3 regions of the Paenibacillus sp. FSL F4-0243 genome follow, and region 2 is predicted to be linked to each of the others. Evidence: predicted binding sites of a transcription regulator. Region 2 holds the regulator's gene; each other region holds the start of a gene.
The links. Region 2 encodes Rex, which represses fermentation and respiration genes when NADH is low (regulators of the CRP and FNR family bind a similar motif). Its sites were predicted from a motif close to TTGTGAAATATTTCACAA; they were not measured.

Region 1 (6,889 bases), 250 kb from region 2:
ACTAAAGATGGGATAGATGAAGAACATCGTGAACAAGATCAGTGCTGGAAGAATAAAAAGGAAAAATACCAATGGATTTCTTAGTGCTTTATTCATGACTACCTCCGGTTGCTTTGACATCTGGCGAACAATGAATGTTTTAGATCTTTGCAAACACATAAATTCTTTGAGTTTAAAAATGTACCCTGGTTCTGGCACCAGGGTACATTCAATTTGCAGCTACTTATTCAACTGCTGCGTTTGCTTCTTCTTGTACCTTCTGTAAAGCTTCGCCCATTTTCTCTGGAGTTGTCTGACCACCAATTAGCTTTTGAATTTGAATGTTACTGATTTCTGTAGTTACATCAGCTTGAACAAGTGAGTCAAATGCTGGGAACGAAGATTGTGAGTTATTAAGTACACCTACGATTTCGCTCATCAGATCATCCGTAATATTTTCATTCAGCACGTTTTGATCAATTTTCATTGCTGGCAGTACGCCATCTTCAACAAGACCACGTAATTGCATTTCTTCGTTAAACAAGTTTTTGATGAAAGATTTCACAGCAGCCAATTGACGTGGATCTTTCTCAGCAGAAGCAGAGAAACCGTAGCCATTGTTTACATCACGCATCAATGCAGTTTGGTCACCTACGCCACCATCAACTGGAGGAATATTGAAGAATCCAACTTTACCGATCAACCCTTCGCCAGATTGTCCTTCTTTAAATACGGAAGATTTCCAAGTACCATCATACAAGAGGATTGCTTCGCTACTAGTGAATTGTGTTGTATATTCAGCATACTCGAAACCAAGTTCGCCTTTTTTGAAGTATCCTTTGTCAACCCATTCTTTGTACTTCGCAAAACCTTTTACAACGTTTGGATCAGTCCATTTAGCTTCGCCTGTTGCAAACTTAGCAGTTACATCTGGACCTGCATAACGTGACCACAAGTGGTTAGCTAGCATAAGTGGTACCCAACCAGCCTTAGATGCACCAGCCAAAGGTACTTTGCCGTCAGCCTTGATGTCAGCCAATTGTTGTTCCAATTCAGCAAATGTTGTTGGAGCTTTCCAACCCTTGCTATTGTAGTATTCTTTGTTGTAGAAGAAGCCTTCACCAGATCCACCGATAGGCAATCCGTAAATTTTTCCTTCATAAGTGAAAGGATCAAGATTTGAGAATTTATCCTTAATTCCAAGTTCCTCTAGGATTGGAGTCAGATCGAGTAATTTACCTTCTTTAGCATAGATCTTAGAGTCAGGGCTTCCGAAAAGATCGAAGATCTCTGGTGGATTACCCGCAGCCATTTCACCACGTAATTTTTCTTTACGGTTTACATCTGAATCTACTCCATCAAGCTTAAAGGTCAGACCCGGTACATCGCCTTCTACCTTTTTCACTACTTCTTGCAGAATAGCTAAACGTTTCTGTTTGTCGGCACCGATTTGAGTGTGACGAATCGTCATTTCGAACGGCTCGCTACTAACCGGTTCTTCAGTTGCTGGAGCATTTGTAGCATCCGCTGAATTCGTCGCGGTAGCGTTTCCATCTCCTTTGTTAGAAGATGCATTGTTGTTGCCTCCGCAACCTGCCAGTAAAGCTGATGATACAAAAATCAGGGACAATAGCAAAGTCATACCTTTTTTCATTTCTTGTGACCCCCCATATAATGTTGTGCTTTACACTTCTTATTATAGAAAACAGATTCCATTCTCGTAAGGTTAAGATTCATCCACTATAGGGATAAAAATCTCTAATGAAAGCGGAATCAACTACACGATATGTAATATAATATAACTTAATTTCAGTAATAATTACGATTAAAAGCTTTATAGCGTGATTTAACCATACATATACTTTGAAAATAATCATAAAAACTCAATGTAATGATACAATATATATCATAACGTATTTCCAACTCGTTAATTAACAACTGTAAATATATCATTTTTTTAAAGCGAAAATACAAAATTACCCCTTTAAATGACATCAGACGTCCCTCATAACAAAAAAAGCCGTTCCTTCAGCAGTAAATCACTGAAGGAACGGCTCCACTTAATGTAGGTATAAATTATACCAATGCTGTCTGCTTACGACCTTCTTCGACTAAGCGGTACGCCCGCTGAACTTCTTCATCCGTAGGGGATGGCACTCCATCCAATTCATAAGCCTTACCGAGCATTTCCCATTTATAGATACCCATTTGATGATAAGGTAAGATTTCAAATTTCTCAACGCCATTTAAGGTTCCAATATAACGACCTAGATTGATAAGGTCCTCTTCACGGTCATGAATACCTGGAACATATACATGTCTAATCCACATTTTACGGTTATGATCTGACAGCCAACGTGCAAGCTTCAAGGTCCGATCATTAGATTTACCAGTTAACTTAATGTGTGCTTCTTCATCAATATGCTTCAAATCGAGCATCACCAAGTCCGTAACATCCAATAAGTCATTAATCTTGTCACCTTCGTTATAACCATTACTATCTAATGTGGTGTGCAGATTCCAACGCTTCTTAACTTCCGTAAATAACTGTTTTACAAATTGTGCCTGCAAAGTTGGTTCTCCGCCGGATACAGTTAACCCACCACCGGATGAACGATAGTAGTTTAAATATGGCTCGATCTCCGAAAGCACTTCTTCTAGAGTCATTTCCTTACCTTCATCTAAAGCCCAAGTATCAGGGTTATGGCAATACTGGCATTTCAGCAAGCACCCTTGCATAAATAAGACAAATCGAATACCAGGTCCGTCAACGGTTCCAAAGGTTTCCAAGGAGTGTATGCGACCTTTAATCATAGGATGTCATCCTTTCTCCAGGACTGACTAACAGTCCATCTTTCACGAAGAAGAATCCCTGCCCTTAAGACTGTGTTCTCCTTAATCGCGACCGTAAAATTTAAAATTTTAATGATTCTTGAACAAGATATTACCGCCCTTGAAACAAGAGCGGTAATTCCTTGCAAATATTTTAGTGCATATCTCAATGAAAGATCTTTATAAATATAAACAAATTACATTGAACCGTGGAAAGTACGGTTAATTACGTCCATTTGTTGTTCGCGAGTCAACTTGATGAAGTTAACTGCATAACCGGATACGCGGATAGTCAATTGTGGATAGTTCTCTGGGTGATCCATAGCGTCCATCAGCTGTTCACGGTTAAATACGTTAACGTTCAAATGCTGAGCGTTATTATGGAAGTATCCGTCCATCATGTGTACCAGGTTAGACTTACAGGATTCATCGTCTTTACCTAGTGCCTTAGGTACGATAGAGAACGTATTGGAGATACCATCTTGTGCATCGGAGTAAGGCAGTTTGGCTACAGAGTTCAGTGAAGCCAGAGCACCTTTCTTGTCGCGTCCGTGCATTGGGTTAGCACCTGGTGCGAATGGTTCGCCTTTTTTACGTCCGTCAGGTGTTGTACCTGTCTTCTTACCGTACACTACATTCGAAGTAATGGTCAATACCGATTGAGTCGGTACAGCATCACGATATGTTTTGTGTTTACGGATCATAGACATGAAGGTTTCAACCAATTCTACTGCGATGTTGTCTACAGCATCGTCATTGTTACCGTAGCAAGGGAATTCGCCTTCAGTTTCGAAGTCAATTGCAATACCTTGTTCGTTACGGATTGGTTTAACCTTCGCGTATTTAATCGCACTCAGTGAGTCTGCTGCAACGGACAGACCAGCGATACCGCAAGCCATTGTACGCAGAATGTCGCGATCATGCAGTGCCATTTCGATACGTTCGTAAGAATATTTGTCATGCATATAGTGAATGATGTTCAAAGTGTTAACATAAGTCTTAGCCAACCACTCCATCATCGGTTTGAAGCGTTTCATTACTTCGTCATAATCTAGATATTCAGAAGTGATAGCTGGGAATTCCGGTCCAACTTGTGCTCCGGATTTTTCGTCTTTACCACCATTAATAGCATACAGCAAAGCTTTTGCCAGGTTGGCACGAGCGCCGAAGAACTGCATTTGTTTACCGATACGCATTGGAGATACGCAGCATGCAATCGCATAATCTTCACCCCAGTATGGACGCATTAGATCGTCATTTTCATACTGAATTGCACTAGTTTCGATAGAAACCTTAGCACAATATTTTTTGAAGCCTTCAGGCAATCTTTCGGACCAAAGTACAGTTAAGTTTGGTTCTGGAGCTGGACCCAAGTTGTACAGGGTGTTCAGGAAACGGAAGCTGTTCTTGGTAACACGAGTGGTTCCATCTTCAGCCATACCACCGATGGATTCAGTTACCCAAGTAGGGTCTCCAGAGAACAGGTCATTATAGTCAGGTGTACGCAAGAATTTTACGATACGCAGTTTCATTACGAAATGATCGACAATTTCTTGTACTTGTTCTTCAGTCAAAGTACCTTCTTCAATATCGCGTTCTGCATAGATGTCTAAGAAGGAAGAAACACGTCCCAGGGACATCGCTGCACCATTTTGTTCTTTAACTGCTGCCAGATATCCAAAGTATACCCATTGAGTAGCTTCTTTGAAGTTCGTCGCCGGTTTGGAAATATCCATGCCGTGAGCAGCTGCCATTTCTTTCAATTCGCCCAGTGCACGAATTTGCTCGGACAGTTCTTCACGTAAACGAATTACTTCTTCTGTCATGGAATCAACTTCAAGCTCAGCTAGTTGTTGCTTTTTGTCTTTAATCAAGAAATCAATACCGTACAGAGCTATGCGGCGGTAGTCGCCGATAATACGTCCACGGCCGTAAGCATCAGGAAGACCTGTGATAACGCCGGATTTACGTACTGCTCTCATGTCTGGTGTATATGCATCAAATACGCCTTGGTTATGCGTTTTGCGAATGTTCGTGAACATGTCAACGATGTTTTGTGGAAGCTCGAAGCCATAAGCCTTCGTAGCATCAACCATCATCTTGATCCCGCCGAATGGCTGGATGGAACGTCTGAAAGGAGCATCAGTCTGCACGCCTACAATTTGTTCCTTGTCCTTGTCAATGTAGCCTGGAGCATGTGAAGTGATTGTGGAGACAGTATCTAGGGAAACATCCCATACGCCGCCTCTTTCTCTTTCTTCCTTGCTCAGTTGGGAAATAATCTTCCACAGTTCAGTTGTGTTACTAGTAGGACCTACGAGGAACTCTTCGTTACCTTCATAAGGCTTAATGTTACTAGCGATAAAGTTGTTAACGTCAACTTTCTTGGACCATTTACCTTTTGTAAAGCTTCTCCAACCGGATTTCACTTCATTTACTTCTTTTTCAATCACCGACATGCTAAATCCCTCCATCTATATTTATTATATTTGTAGAGATCGCGGGCTTGAAGGTTGATCCCGTGTCTCGTGATCCCCAAAAGATGTGGTTGTTCCAAATTTCACAATCAACATTTCATATGTGGGACCGTTGTTTATATAAACATTCTAGTTTATTTTCTATAAAAACACTGTGACAAATATCACCTTTCGAGTGATATTTGTCACCTTTATCTAAGTCCACAACTATCCTATTCTCTATTTAACCATTTATTAATTATCAAATCTTCCGTAGAACGCATTACGGTATACATCAGCAAGCTCAGAAACCAGTGGCAGCTTAGGATTGGCAGTTGTACATTGATCTTCAAACGCACGGTCAGCCAAATAATCTACGCGGGATTCGAAGTCCTTAGGATCAAAGCCCAGTTGTTGGAACGATTCTTCGATGCCCAATTTTTTATTCATATCGCGAATAGCATTGATCAGGCTAGTTACACCTTCTTCAGTTGTGCGAGCTGGCAATCCCAGAATACGGGCAATTTCAGCATAACGCTCATCAGCTACGAAGTGCGAATATTTAGGGAACGAAGCGAACTTCGTAGGTTTTTTAGCATTGTAGCGGATAACGTGTGGCATAAGGATCGCGTTAGTACGACCGTGAGCAGTGTGGTACTGTCCGCCCCATTTATGTGCCAAACTGTGGTTAATACCCAAGAATGCATTGGCAAAGGCCATACCAGCAAGTGTTGATGCGTTATGCATTTTCTCACGTGCTACTCTGTCGCCTTCCAGCGCCGATTTTTCAAGGTATTGGAATACCAGTTGGATCGCTTTAATAGCTAGACCATCAGTATAGTCACTCGCCATAACCGATACATAAGCTTCGATAGCATGTGTCAATACGTCCATACCTGTATCAGCAACAGCAGTTTTTGGCAAGCTGTATACGAACTCTGGATCAATGATAGCCACATCTGGAGTTAACTCGTAGTCAGCCAAAGGATATTTAGTGTGCTGTTCAGTTGTTTTATCGGTAATAACTGCGAAAGATGTTACTTCCGAACCTGTACCCGAAGTTGTTGGAATCGCTACAAACTTAGCTTTGTTACCAAGTTTAGGGAATTTGTATACCCGTTTACGGATATCCATGAATTTTTGTTTCAGACCATTAAAGTCTGCGTCTGGATGTTCATAGAATAACCACATTCCTTTTGCAGCATCCATTGGGGAGCCGCCGCCAAGTGCGATAATGCAGTCCGGTTGGAATCTGTTCATCATTGCAGTACCTTTTTCAACTGTAGTTGTCGATGGATCTGGTTCAACTTCAGAGAACACTTCGATAGCTACAGGAGTTTGACGTTGACGCAGGTAATGTTCAACTCTTTCAACATATCCAAGCTTAACCATCATTGGGTCAGTGATAATTGCGACACGTGTGATATCAGGCATTTTGGTCAGGTACTGAGTAGCGCCTTTTTCGAAATATATCTTGTCAGGTACTTTAAACCATTGCATATTCACGGTACGACGATTCACCCTTTTCACGTTGATCAAATTGATTGCTGTAACGTTTTGCGACACGGAGTTACGACCATAAGATCCGCAGCCCAGAGTCAACGAAGGGATATTAGTGTTGT
Region 2 (6,889 bases):
TACTAATAGTATATCAAATAATATGTCATTTTAAAAAACAAGCGAACCATAAATGGTCCGCTTGTTTCTCTTATAATGCCTTTGTTTAATTTAGCGGCTAGGTAAACTGTAACCTTCACCCATTTGAGCCCCATCCGAGAACCGATAAAATTGATAATAATATCGACCGCTTTGTTTATAAAAAAGCTGCCAAGCATACTCCCCGTTATATACTCCTGGCAACAACCGCTCAATGCTGATGTCCGGAAGATCGGCTTTTATAAGGCTACGCATTTTCGCTTCAGAGGTCCCTTTACTTAGTTCTTCAGCATATACTGCGTCGGTTCCTTCAGCAAACTTCCCGTCTACAGTAAAACGTACCCAAACCATCAACTCGGTCCCGGCTTCATTCTTCCCTGTTAAGACCCAGTACACCGCATTTTCATCCCACACGGATTTCTGCGCTTTGGTTACCTCTGTCAGACCAGCACTGGTTTTAGCGACATCCTTAGCGATATCTCGCTCGTTCCATTGATCTTTCATAATATAAGCATAGAACTGGATAAGTCCAAACAGAAGGAGCAGAATCAGAACTGACCCCAGGAGGATCCATTTTTTCCTTTTCTTCAAGGTACAGCTCCCTTTCTAGTAATATATCTTTTTTGATTATATAACACACCTGTGTGTTTATCCAAAGTTTCATATCCAATTCAATGATCTAATTATCAGAAACACAAAAGGCTGTAACTTTGCAATCGCAGAAAGTCACAGCCTTTCAGTTATTCGTTATGATCTTAGACTACCGTTTAAGCAGTCCATCAAATGATTCTTGCGCCTTACGACGGATTGCTTCCTCATCTAGCGTTACACATTCTCCATGTTTTACAACCTGTTTACCATTCACCCATACATGCTCAACATCCTTGGCACTGGCAGAGTATACAGCATGAGACAACAGATCTGTGTGTGGTAGCAAATGCGGCTGGTCTATATCAATCGCGATAAAGTCCGCTTTCATGCCAACAGCGAGTCTACCCACATCATTTAAAAAGATAGACTTTGCGCCATACTCTGTAGCTATACGCAGCGCTTCCGGAGCTGGAACAGCCGTCGGATCACCACTTACACCTTTATGGATGAGGGCTGCAAGACGCATCTCTTCAAACATATCCAGGTTATTATTGCTTGCCGCACCATCTGTACCCAGTGATACCTTCACACCAGCCTTTAGAAGATCCGTAACCCGAGCCACTCCACTAGCCAGTTTCAGATTACTTCCTGGGTTATGAGACACGCCTACATCATGACGAGCCAGTATCTCGATCTCTTCATCATTCAAATGAACGCCATGTGCAACAATAGACGGACGTGTGAACATTCCAAGCTTCTCTAAATGCGCTACAGGCCGAAGTCCGTAATCCACCACATTCTGCTCCACTTCGCGTTTGGTCTCGGACATATGGGTATGCATCGGTAAATCCAAATCATGTGCCGCTTGAACAAACTTAACAAAGAAGTCCGGTGGGCAAGTATATGGGGCGTGTGGCGAGATCATCGTCGTAATTCTACCATCAGCCTTACCATGCCAATTTCGTGCAAAAGAAATCGCTTCCGCAAGCTTGTGATTTTGTACTTCCTCTGGGCATAATCCGATTACGCCTCTCATCAGTACAGAACGAATGCCTGATAATTCGACTACCTCTGCTACTCGATCCATATGATCATACATATCCAAGAAGGTTGTAGTACCACCTTTTAGCATTTCCAGTACCGACAAGGAGGTTCCCCAGTATACATCTTCTCCAGTGAATTTCGCTTCCATCGGCCACATCTTCTCTTGAAGCCACACCTGAAGTGCTAAATCATCTCCATAACCACGAAGCAATGACATTGCCGCATGGCCATGTGTGTTTACCAGACCTGGCATAAACAGCAGACGACTGCCATCAACAACTTGTACATCATCTTCCATTAAAGGCTCTTCTTTTCCTATGTAAGTGATCAAATCATCTTCAATAGTCATATATCCATTCAGAACCGGCTCATCCGTTCCCGGAATAAGAAAACGCCCGCCCTTAATAATCGTTTTACTGCTCTTCATTTCCGGTTTCTTCCTTTCCGTCTTTCAAATAATAAGCAAGGCTTTGCAAATCCGTTGTAAAATCGGCAGCATGAACCCGGATATTCGATGGTGTTTTTAGAATCACTGGTGCAAAATTCAAAATCGCCTCAATGCCAGACTCAATGAGAATATCTGCTACATTCTGCGCTTCTGAATCAGGCACAGTAATGATCCCAATTCGAATACCTTGCTCACGAACCGTCTGACCAAGCTCCTCCATCGGTTGAACGGTAAGAGAGTTAATTTTCCGCCCTACCTTAGGTGCATAGGAGTCAAATATAGCGGTAATCTTCATAGTATCTTTCAGATAAGCATTGTAATTAGATAATGCATGTCCAAGGTTACCGGCACCTACTAAAGCCACATTCAATTGTTGATCCAGCTTCAGAATATGACGGATTTTTTCAATAAGATAAGTTACGTCATACCCGATACCTTTTCTACCAAAGTCTCCAAAATAAGCTAAATCTTTACGAATTTGAGCAGGATTCAAATCAAGTTTTTGTCCTAGTTCTTGTGAGGAAACGGTTAATATTTCACGTTTCTGGAGATCATTCAGGAAACGCAAGTACACAGGAAGTCTGCGAACAACGGCTTCTGATATTTTATCCGATTTCATAATTTACCTCCTAATTTAAGTGATATTCTGTTCAAATCCTATCGAAATTTCTGCACCTCGTCTCAATGAAGAGCGGTATTCTTATACCGCCCTTCATTGTAGAGTGATTAATTAGAGGGAAGACGCCCTTTTCAAGAAACGCCTCCGTCCTCCAACCACTCCGCTATTCGAGGAACCATTTGATCCGTAAGCATATGCTCCATTTTCGGGCCAGGCAACGAATACAGGAAATACTTCCCATAGTGAGATTCGATCACCCTTGTGTCATACACAATAACAATACCCCGATCTTGCGCTGTCCGCACCAGTCTTCCAAATCCTTGCTTAAAGCGGATAACTGCCTGAGGAACAGACAACTTCATGAACGGATTCTTCTTCTGGGCTTGTAATAACTCAGACTTCGCTTCCGCTAGGGGGTGATTCGGCGGTTGAAATGGAAGCCTCACGATAGCCAAGCATGTTAATGCTTCACCCGGAATATCTACACCCTCCCAAAAGCTGCTTGTTCCTAACAGCACAGAGGCTGCACTGTCCTGAAAACGGCGGATCAGCTTACTACGGCTGCCCCCCTCCACGCCTTGACCTAGCACCGTGATCTCTTGTGAGGCTAGAGCCTCTTTCAGAGGATCATAAACCTGGCGTAGCATCTTGTAAGAAGTAAACAGGACAAGCATCCGCCCACGTGTTGTAATAGCTGCTTCTGCTAGTGACTGTACGAGTGTATCGACAAATCGGGCATCGCCTACACTCCCCTTCACACTTGGGAAATCCCGCGGAATAACTAACAGCGCCTGCTCCCGATACTTAAAGGGAGAAGGCAGGAGTGATGTCATCAGACGCCCCTCTTCCGCAGCTTCATTAAGTCCGAGATTATCAATCATAAACTGGAAAGATTTATCCACAGAGAGTGTCGCCGAAGTTAGTACGATACTTTTCTTCTTGTCGAAAAACAGCTCCTTAAGCTGATTACTAACATCAACAGGAACGGCATACAGCTGTAGCGATTTACTGCGATAATTTCCATTCGCCTCCAGCCAATATACTACATTCTCATCATTTAATCCCATAAAAAACCGTACTTGCTCACGTATAGAAGCTAAATCCTTAAATAAGCCGCTAATATCGGTAACTAGGCTATCTGAGGAAGATTGACCTTCTTGATCTCGCATCTCATTAAGCATTTTATCACCTTTACGGATAATTTCGCTTAATGTCAGATTCATAGTATTCTCTAAAGCAACCAATTCATCCCAATCTTTCGGTTTACGGGTAGGAAGTAGCCGCATGACTAACTGGCCGGCTTCTCCCGCCGCTGCATCGCTGCGTTCCGGCAAGAGGCTGAATAGTTTATCACTAAGCAGATCCCAGGTTTCTTTTACGGTAAGAAGGTCCGGATAGATTCTATCGATCACTCCGCTCCATTCAGAAGCTTCCTCACTGCCTGATGACTGAAGCATTTGGCGAAGTGTAGGAAGTTGGCCATTTCGACTATCCTTATAAAGACGCGATAGTGTATGTGCCACCGTGAAATGCTTCATATGCATGCCTAAATGCTTGCCAGCCACGTCCTCCAGATGATGGGCCTCATCTATTACAAGATGTTCATAAGCCGGAAGTAGTTGATGCCCAGCCTTAACATCTGCGAAAAGCTTAGAGTGGTTCGTAATGACCACGTCTGCAATACCAGCTTCATGCTTAGCCCGATGATAATAACACTTACGGAACCAAGGACACGAGCGACCCAGACAAGAATCGGTATCGCTTGCCACCGTCTCCCAAAAATCTCCGCCACGTCCACTTAGATTGAGCTCTTCGTCATCTCCTGATTCACTTTGTGTCAGCCAAACGATCATCTGAGCCGCAGTAAGCGCATCTTCCCTCGGACTTATAAAGTCTTTTTTATTAATTTTATGTTCGAACTTACGAAGACACAAATAATGCCCTCTGCCCTTAAAAATTGCAGCTTTAAATGGAAAAGGAACTACCTGCGTTAACAAAGGAATATCACGCTCACGCAATTGATCCTGCAGATTAATAGTATGAGTGCTGACCATGACTTTTTCATTAGTGCGTACGCTTTGGTATATGGCAGGCAATAAATAACCAAGGGATTTACCGGTTCCTGTCCCTGCTTCGATCAATAGATGCTTATCTTCGGCAAGTGCCGTCATCACCTCATTGATCATAATATCCTGAGCTTCTCGGCTTTCATACTGTGGCAAAGTTTCCTTAAGTCGTTTCGTTACTTCATCCATATAATCTGTAAAAGATAAATTGTGTAGTGGATTCTCAGCATGCTCGTCTCGAGGTGGAGCTAATTCGTTCCAGTCTCCTACAGCAAGCGCTAATTGACGATAGAAAGTCAGATCACCTTCGGGCTGAAGCGTCTCCGCTTCCCGTTCACGCAGCAGACCATCAAAATACCAACCCAGATCACTATCCTCTTCCGTAAACAGCTCACAGAGTCTCTGAATCGTCAGCAGAGGCAAATCGTAGAGCTCCTCCAGACATTTCAGCAATACAAGAGCAGTTGCGAGTGCATCACTGTCTGCCTGATGCGGACGATCGTGCGTCACTCCAAAATGTGCACTAACTGATCCTAGTTGATAGGATGTGAGGGAAGGAAAGCAGATTTTCAGAAAATCAATCGTATCTAAAATCCGCCCTTGAAATGGTAAATACCCACATCGGTCTAAAGCATTTTGCAAAAAATGGAAGTCAAATGCGACATTATGCCCTACAAGCACAACATCATCCAAGAGTGGGACAAGCTCCATCATCATCTCATCCAGCTCAGGTGCATCCTTTACATCATCATCGGTAATCCCCGTTAGACCAGTTATAAAAGGAGGTATCGGCGTTCCGGGCTTGACGTAGGAACCATATACCCGGGAGATGGACCGGTCTTCTTCTATAATTGCAAGGCCAACCTGGATAATTTCACCCACGGATTGGGTTCCCGTTGTTTCAAAATCAAGCACGGCAAATTTCATTATAATTCTATTCCCTTTCAATTGAGACTCTTAATCAGCATAACAGAAGTTGCGAAAAAAGGCGATGCACACCACTGGTTCAGGGGATGCATCGCTAGAATGAAAATGCGGAATAATAAACCGTAAACGTAATAATTTACAATAATGAAACAAGCTGATTTCCGAAATGAAGCTTACCTCCTCGGCGGCGGCAAACCTCCAAATTAACGGTTGGTTCAGGAAGTGCCGGGTCAAGTTGCAAAGAAAGGCCAAACAGCTCCTGCGCTTCATTGAACCGTTCTTGAGAGGCCCTGATGCAACCTAAAGCGTTATAAACCATTGCCTTCAGCTTGGTTTCCCGTATCAAACCGAGCATATGGTTCAGATGGCTCCAAGCAGCTTCCCCCTCCCCTTCCTGCAGGTAAGAGATGGCTAAATATAATCGAGCAGCCAAGCTATCCGGATATTGCACAATAACTTCCTTAAACTGTTCAATACATTTTCCATACATCAGCAGCTTATAATACCCCTGACCTCTAACAAAAGTATCCATGCACAGCTCGGGTGCTTCCTGTTCTGGCACTTCCTCTTCAACCACAGTCGTAAAATCTACACTTTCACGAAAGTGACTTAGCTTCTCTGCAAAGGCCAGCCATTCATCCATCACTTTATCACTAAGTCGATGCAGCATATTATAATTGCATAAAAGCTCATTCCGGCGGGCACCCTCCGCTGTAGGGTAATCTGTAACGATCTCCTGAAGCACCTTGTTCATTTCAGCAAACAAATGTTGAAACATGGGCTATCCCCCCTTACTGAAGATGAAATCAGTTCAGCTTGCCTGACTTCATTTTCTGCGAGAACGGGGTCTTTCATCCCTGCCATTCATTACATGGCGTAAGTCCATAATTTAAGCGATTGTAGCATGCAATTCATGATCAGCCAGCTTCACTGGTCTGTTGTTCTCATCCACGAATACCACCGTTGGCTTATGCGACTCCAGTTCTTCCGAAGACAACATCGCATACGAAATAATAATTACTGTATCTCCCGGTTGAACAAGACGTGCAGCTGCACCATTTAGGCAGATCACACCACTGCCGCGAGGCCCTGGAATAACATAAGTTTCTAACCGTGAACCATTATTGTTGTCCACGATCTGCACTTTTTCATTCTCAAGAATATCTGCCGCTTCCA
Region 3 (6,889 bases), 2.6 Mb from region 2:
TGGTTTGGATAAGCGTAGTGCAATAATCAATGATCTGCTTAGAGGTGATGACTTCATTCATAGCACTGTTGATTTGTAGCATATTTTGTAGAATTCCTGTAAAAATGATGGCTCCGTCCAGTAAATAGGGTTTCTTATCCTCAGGGAAAATATGAAGGAAACGTTCATGTACCCAGGTAAGGAGGTTGAACTTTGTTTTTTTGATAAACGTTATTAAGTCTGGGTCATTGGAGACCAAAGCATCTTCTACGAGCTGTAACAATTTATTTTTCTTATTGATTTTCATGACCAGCTGAATCTGCTCGGCAAATATCTTAATGTCAGAAGGATCTTGACCTATGAGCAGGGAATTTCGCCCTTCTTCAAGTCGATCGTGAATGGACGTAAATACAGCCTTAAAGAGATCCCCTTTTGAAGGGAAATAGTTGTAAAAAGATCCTTTGGAGATCCGGCTATGATTCAAAATATCCTGAATGGATGTGGCGTGGTAGCCTTTTTCAATAAATAATTCATGCGCTTTATGAACCACTTGCTCTTTTCGTTTATTTATCATCTGAGGTGCCCCTTTAAGCTGAACTCTTTGTTCCAATATAGACTAGCGTATATTTCCACTTAATACAATTTCAATTTTAAATGATTTTTGTCTTGCCAAGCGAGAAATAAGGGAGTAATATATTCTACACCGGATTATAACACGAGTTCAAAATTGAACTGTTAGTATGATTATAGAATGGAGGATTCCAAAATGAAAGCAAAAGAAAGTAAAGCATCTTACGGGATATTGGCAATCCTCATGATTGGTGCATTTGTTGCTTTACTGAGTAATACCCTACTCAATATAGCTTTACCATCGATTATGAAGGATTTTAATGTTAGTGCCTCAACGGTACAGTGGCTATCAACGGGCTATATGCTGGTGAACGGGATCATGATTCCTTCAACAGCTTTTTTGATTCAAAAGTATACCGCGAGACGGTTGTTCTTAATCGCGATTGGATTATTTGCGATAGGAACCTTTATCGGCGGATTAGCACCAAGCTTCCCTGTGCTGCTAATCGCCAGAATGGTTCAGGCTTCAGGGGCTGCGATCATGATGCCACTATTAATGAATGTATTGTTCACTACCTTTCCACCTGAGAAACGTGGTTCAGCTATGGGGATGTTCGGGTTGGTTATGATTTTTGCACCAGCTATCGGACCTACATTATCTGGATGGATTATTCAGCACTATGAATGGCCTGTACTATTCTTTATGATTGCCCCAATCGCCGTATTGGTGTTCATTCTAGCCTTCTTCAAATTGCATGATCCTAAAAAAGATGTGGCTATTAAGATTGACTTCTTATCTGTAGTTCTATCAGCGATTGGTTTCGGGGGTCTCCTATATGGCTTCAGTTCTGCTGGGAACAAAGGATGGGATGATCCAATGGTCTACTCCGCGCTTATTATCGGAGCGATTGGATTAGTGATCTTCATTATGCGCCAAATGAAGATGAAGGAGCCAATGCTTAACTTCAGAGTGTACAAATATCCGATGTTCGCTTTATCCTCAGCGATTTCGATTACACTGAATATGGCAATGTTCTCAGCGATGATGCTAATGCCGATTTACCTGCAAAATATTAGAGGGATTTCACCACTGGATTCGGGACTTCTAATGTTGCCTGGTGCTTTAATTATGGGTGTTATGTCTCCAATCACAGGTAAATTGTTCGATAAATTCGGCGGTAAGGTATTAGCGCTAATCGGTCTAGCGATTGTAGTGATTAGTACGTATTTCTTTAGTGATCTGACTGAAACGACTAAATATTCGACACTCATGATTCTATATTCTGTGAGAATGTTCGGGATCTCTATGGTGATGATGCCAGTTATGACCAATGGTTTGAATTCTATCCCAGCCAAATATACGCCGCATGGTACAGCCATGAACAGTACGATTCAGCAAGTATCAGGGGCGATTGGTGGGGCACTACTCGTAACCATTATGTCTAACAGTACCACTTCACATGTGAAAGATATGGTCGCTGATGCTGTAAGTAAATTAACGACTAAACCTTCGGCAGACCAATTGCTTGGTATACAAAATCAAGTCATTGCGAAAGCTACTATTGAAGGAATTAACGATGCATTCTTGGTATCTGTAGGCGTAGCGATTATTGCATTTATTCTAGCCTTCTTTATTAAAAGAGGTGTACAGCCTAAGGAAACGGCAGAAGAGAAAGTGACTGCAAAGAAAGTAGCTGCTAAGCAGGTTACAACGCATTAGTCTATATTCAAAAAGGCGCTCACCTTATAGGTGAAGCGCCTTTTTTTGCAAATATAAGAAAGTAAAGATTACTTATAATGATGTGTTAATCTTGGACCATCCTGAATGACTGTGATGGTATTGTCGTTTGCGACATATAACCTGTTCGTTAGTGGATTAAGTGCGATGTTTACGCCTGTTACGGAGGGGAATACCGCGATTCTTTTAAACGTACTGGCGTTATACACGGACATTCTGTTCTTATTGAAATTACTGACAAATAAATGATTTGTAATCGGGTTGATGAATGTGCTGGAGGAGGAAGATAACACTCTAGTTGCAATCACTTTATTGGTATTTCCATTAAGCACAAAAAGCTTCCCTTGTTTAACCTGTTGAGCACTGGACACGTAAACACGGTTTGTAAGCGGATTAAGGATGACCTCGCTTTGTAACCGTCCAAGCTGTACATTCTTGAGGAGCTTGTTGGTGCGGCCATTGATCACGGAAAGAAAGCGGCTTAAGTTGTTCGCTACATAAATACGGTTCGTAATCGGATTTAGCGCAGGTGTGATTACTGGGTTGTTGCCAACCTTGATGGTTGCTATTGCAGTTTGTGTACTACCGTTAATGACAGATACGGAATTGTTTATAGTATTCGTTACATAAATGCGATTGGTACGTTTATTAATGACGATAGCGGAAGGGCGGCCGCCGATCTGGATAGTAGTCCGAATGCAGTTCGATCTGCCATCGATGACGGTTACGATGCCAGAGGCACTCGACACATAAATCAGGTTCGTTCGAACATTAACGTTAACACTATCAGGGTTCCTGCCCACTTGGAGGGTCTTGATTACACGGTTTGTCCGTCCGCTAATTACAGATACCGTTCCATCGCGGAAGTTGGTGACGTACACACGGTTTGTTCTTGGGTTGATGGCAAGCTTGAGCGGAAATCTACCTACTTGTATGGTTGCAATGATCCGATTGGTCAGGGTGCTTAATACACCAACAGTTCCGGCTGTAGTGTTAGGATTTACGAAGTATACCCGATTGGTGATGGGATTTACCTCAATATCTCCGACAGGTACGGATGTAGGAACTGTGGTTATGATGGTGGGTAACGCCATGATATAACCCCCTCTTCAAATGACTAGATGATTCATTATATTTGGGCAAGGGCAAAAGGGTACTATATATCGTTGCAAGATGTATCTCTAGAGTATAGAATGATATTCCCAAATCCACATTTCAGATTAAATGTAAGCGCTATATTTACAAGGGGGTTGAGATCGATTGGAGGCTGATGGATACGATGATGAAATCAGTATTGTCGGATATTTTACTAACACCTGATAAGTTGCTACTTCATCGCGAATTACTAGAGGAGATTGGAAAGTTCATTACGCAAGAGATCCTAAATCATCCGTTATTGCAAGAAGATCGTCAGAGGGTAAGCATTATCCTAGATGGATCGACCGCACTCGGGGTGGTAGATGGGCAGTCGGATGTAGATATAATCATTATTTGTGAGGATGAGTCTTACAACAGTATTAATCATCGGTTCGAGGAAGCAGGGCTGATTCCGGAGCACAGTAGTTTTTTTATGGATTTAAGGCTTCCGAGTGGGAAGACAGGGCATTATACACTCCATAAAATATCTGATATCAAAGAAGCTTTAATGAGCGGGGATATGGAATGGCTGTGGAATGCATCGGTGTCCTATATTTACTACGATCAGCTGGATCTGAAGTCACTTTTTCATTCCTATGTTCCACTCCAATCTGAAGTACTAATGAAATTTCGTAAGAATTCATACATACAGCTAAGAAGCTATGCCAGAAGTCTAGATAATCCTGTAGTTCGTGGCGACGCCTTTCCAATCTTGTTCTTAGCGGTTTCCCTTTATAAAGAGGCTTTACGCTGTGCAATCACTATTGAAGGTTATCCGTATCCCTATGACAAATGGCTTGTTCCCGTAGCGCAGCAAACGGTCGTAGGTCGAAAGATTTTGGAGTGTGCAGGCGATTTTTGGAGTTATCTTAGAGAGGATGAATCCTTTGCTCCCATGCACCAGGAGGACAATAATTTTGTCAAAATGGAAAAACAATTTCGAAAGATACTTTTGGAGGAATTCCGCCTGCGAGGGATCGATGAACCTTGGTTAATAGAGTGGTGGAAGTTTTTGGAGGAATAAACAGAGTAATGACGCTGACTATCCTTCTTGATTACGGTAAGGTATACTGGAATGAACTTTTCAGTAAGAGGTGATTAAATGGCTGGGACAGTCTCTATATTAGGCGTTCCTTTTTCAAAACTAACACTAAACGAGACAACACTTCATCTAACAAAACATATTCAATCCGGAGAACCGAAGCTATTTCATTTGATTACGGCGAACCCGGAAATTACGATAACAAGCCAATCGGATGAGCTGCTTCGAACCATACTCCATGAGGCAGATTTGATTACTCCTGATGGGATTGGCATTGTGCTGGCATCGAGAAGAAAAGGTGACCCTATAGCTGAACGAGTTACGGGGTATGAACTACTTCTTGAGCTGCTCGCACAAGGGAATAAGCTGGGCTGGAGCTTTTATTTCTTAGGCACGGATGAGCATACCAGCTGTAAAGCGGTCGAAAAGATTACAGAGCGATATCCGAATGTGAAAATTGCCGGAAGACATAATGGTTTTCTTGCTAAAGAAGAGGAACCGGCCATTGTGGCAGAGATTCAGCACGCACAGCCAGATTTCCTGATTGTCGCGATGGGGGCTCCATACTCTGACAAGTGGGTTTATAAGCATAAACAGGCGCTTTCTCAGGTTAAGGTTGTGTTTGGCGTGGGGGGAAGCTTGGATGTTATAGCGGGAAAAGTGACTCCAGCCCCTGCGATATGGAAGAAATTCAATTTGGAGTGGCTGCATCGACTCTTATTCGCACCTGTGGCCAAAGGACAAAAGTCGCGCTGGCGCAGGCAAGCAGTTCTTCCTAAATTCGTGTATCGAGCTATGCTTAGGAAATAAAGCAGATGGCCGCCCTGGAAAGGGTGGCTTTTTTTGAGTAGTAAGCTGAGGAAATATTGAAAGTAAGAATTTTTATGAAAACTTAAATGAAAATATTCATGGAAATGTAACAGTAACCATAACTAATTACATAAAAAACTTCCCAAAACAGCATCTTTGCGTTATTATAAATGTGAAAACATTCACAAAGGGGCGTTATAAAGATGAAGAAGACAACAAGTACTGCTCTCATTCTCATTCTCTCTGTCATGCTCGTAATCGCAGGCTGCGGTAACAGTAATAGCAACAGCGCAGGTAATAGTAATGGCAACGAGAACAAAAGTAAGGTAAATGAGACGGCCAAAAATGATAAAACGGAAGCCGTATCAGGTGCATCAGAAGCTAGTTACACACCACTGGATCAATTAAAAGATAATTATGATATCGTTATTGTTGGTGCTGGTGGTGCAGGAATGTCTGCTGCACTGGAAGCTAAGGCCAAAGGCTTGAACCCTGTTATTTTAGAAAAAATGCCGGTTGCAGGTGGGAATACAAGTAAATCCTCCTCAGGAATGAACGCTTCCCAAACGAAATTTCAAAAAGAGCAAAGCATTGAAGATAGCAATGATAAGTTTTATGAAGAGACACTAAAGGGCGGCCATGACACGAACGATAAAGAGATGCTTCGTTTCTTCGTTGACAATTCCGCAAGTGCAATCGATTGGTTGGATTCGATCGGAATCAAGCTGAACAATATTACGATCACAGGCGGCATGAGCGAAAAGCGCACCCACCGTCCAGAAGACGGCTCTGCGGTAGGCCAATACCTTGTCAAAGGATTGGTTAGAAACGTACAAGAAAAAGAAATTCCACTGTTTGTGAACGCGGATGTTAAAGAAATTACTCAAAAAGACGGTAAGGCTAACGGTGTCAAAGTACTCTTTAACCAAGCTGATGAAAAAACCATTACAGCGAAGGCAGTTGTTGTAACAACAGGTGGTTTTGGATCCAACATGGATATGATTTCAAAAGTTAGACCTGATCTGGAAGGATACGTAACGACTAACCAAATCGGCAGTACCGGCGACGGCATCAAGATGATTGAGGCACTTGGCGGAACCACCGTTGATATGGATCAAATCCAGGTTCACCCAACAGTTCAACAAGAAAAATCTTATCTGATCGGGGAAGCTGTACGCGGCGAAGGTTCTATCCTCGTGAATAGCGAAGGCAAACGGTTCGTAAACGAATTGACTACACGTGATAAAGTTACCGAAGCGATCAATGCACTTCCTGAAAAAGCGGCAACGCTTGTCTTTGATTCCGGCGTCAAATCACGCGTGAAAGCAATTGAACAATATGACAAAATGGGCTTCGTAATCCAAGCGGATACCATCGAAGCATTGGCGAAAGAAATCGGTGTTCCAGCCGATAAGCTAAAAGCGACACTTGATACTTGGAACAGCGCGGTAAAGAACAAGAACGATGCTGAATTCGGCAGAACAACAGGGATGGACAACGATTTGTCCGCGGGTCCTTACTACGCTATTAAGATCGCCCCAGGGATTCATTACACCATGGGCGGCGTGAAGATCAATACGAACACAGAAGTATTAAATAAAGACGGCGCTGCT

Region 1: a site for Rex is predicted at 5,360-5,377, ahead of pflB (formate C-acetyltransferase). Genes of this name have one in related genera too.
Region 3: a site for Rex is predicted at 5,447-5,464, ahead of NSS87_RS02090 (flavocytochrome c). Genes of this name have one in related genera too.

What each region holds. Positions count from the first base shown of each region.
Region 1 covers NZ_CP150151.1:5,054,758-5,061,646, forward strand. The annotation lists gene NSS87_RS22610 (sugar ABC transporter permease) at 1-96, opposite strand, end outside; gene NSS87_RS22615 (extracellular solute-binding protein) at 224-1,633, opposite strand; gene pflA (pyruvate formate-lyase-activating protein) at 2,056-2,793, opposite strand; gene pflB (formate C-acetyltransferase) at 3,009-5,270, opposite strand; gene adhE (bifunctional acetaldehyde-CoA/alcohol dehydrogenase) at 5,523-6,889, opposite strand, start outside.
Region 2 covers NZ_CP150151.1:4,803,779-4,810,667, forward strand. The annotation lists gene NSS87_RS21400 (DUF5590 domain-containing protein) at 91-609, opposite strand; gene NSS87_RS21405 (amidohydrolase) at 779-2,080, opposite strand; gene NSS87_RS21410 (redox-sensing transcriptional repressor Rex) at 2,067-2,720, opposite strand; gene dinG (ATP-dependent DNA helicase DinG) at 2,852-5,713, opposite strand; gene NSS87_RS21420 (hypothetical protein) at 5,850-6,491, opposite strand; gene panD (aspartate 1-decarboxylase) at 6,603-6,889, opposite strand, start outside.
Region 3 covers NZ_CP150151.1:459,508-466,396, forward strand. The annotation lists gene NSS87_RS02065 (TetR/AcrR family transcriptional regulator) at 1-553, opposite strand, end outside; gene NSS87_RS02070 (DHA2 family efflux MFS transporter permease subunit) at 746-2,269, shown strand; gene NSS87_RS02075 (YncE family protein) at 2,338-3,381, opposite strand; gene NSS87_RS02080 (nucleotidyltransferase domain-containing protein) at 3,567-4,448, shown strand; gene NSS87_RS02085 (WecB/TagA/CpsF family glycosyltransferase) at 4,527-5,276, shown strand; gene NSS87_RS02090 (flavocytochrome c) at 5,480-6,889, shown strand, end outside.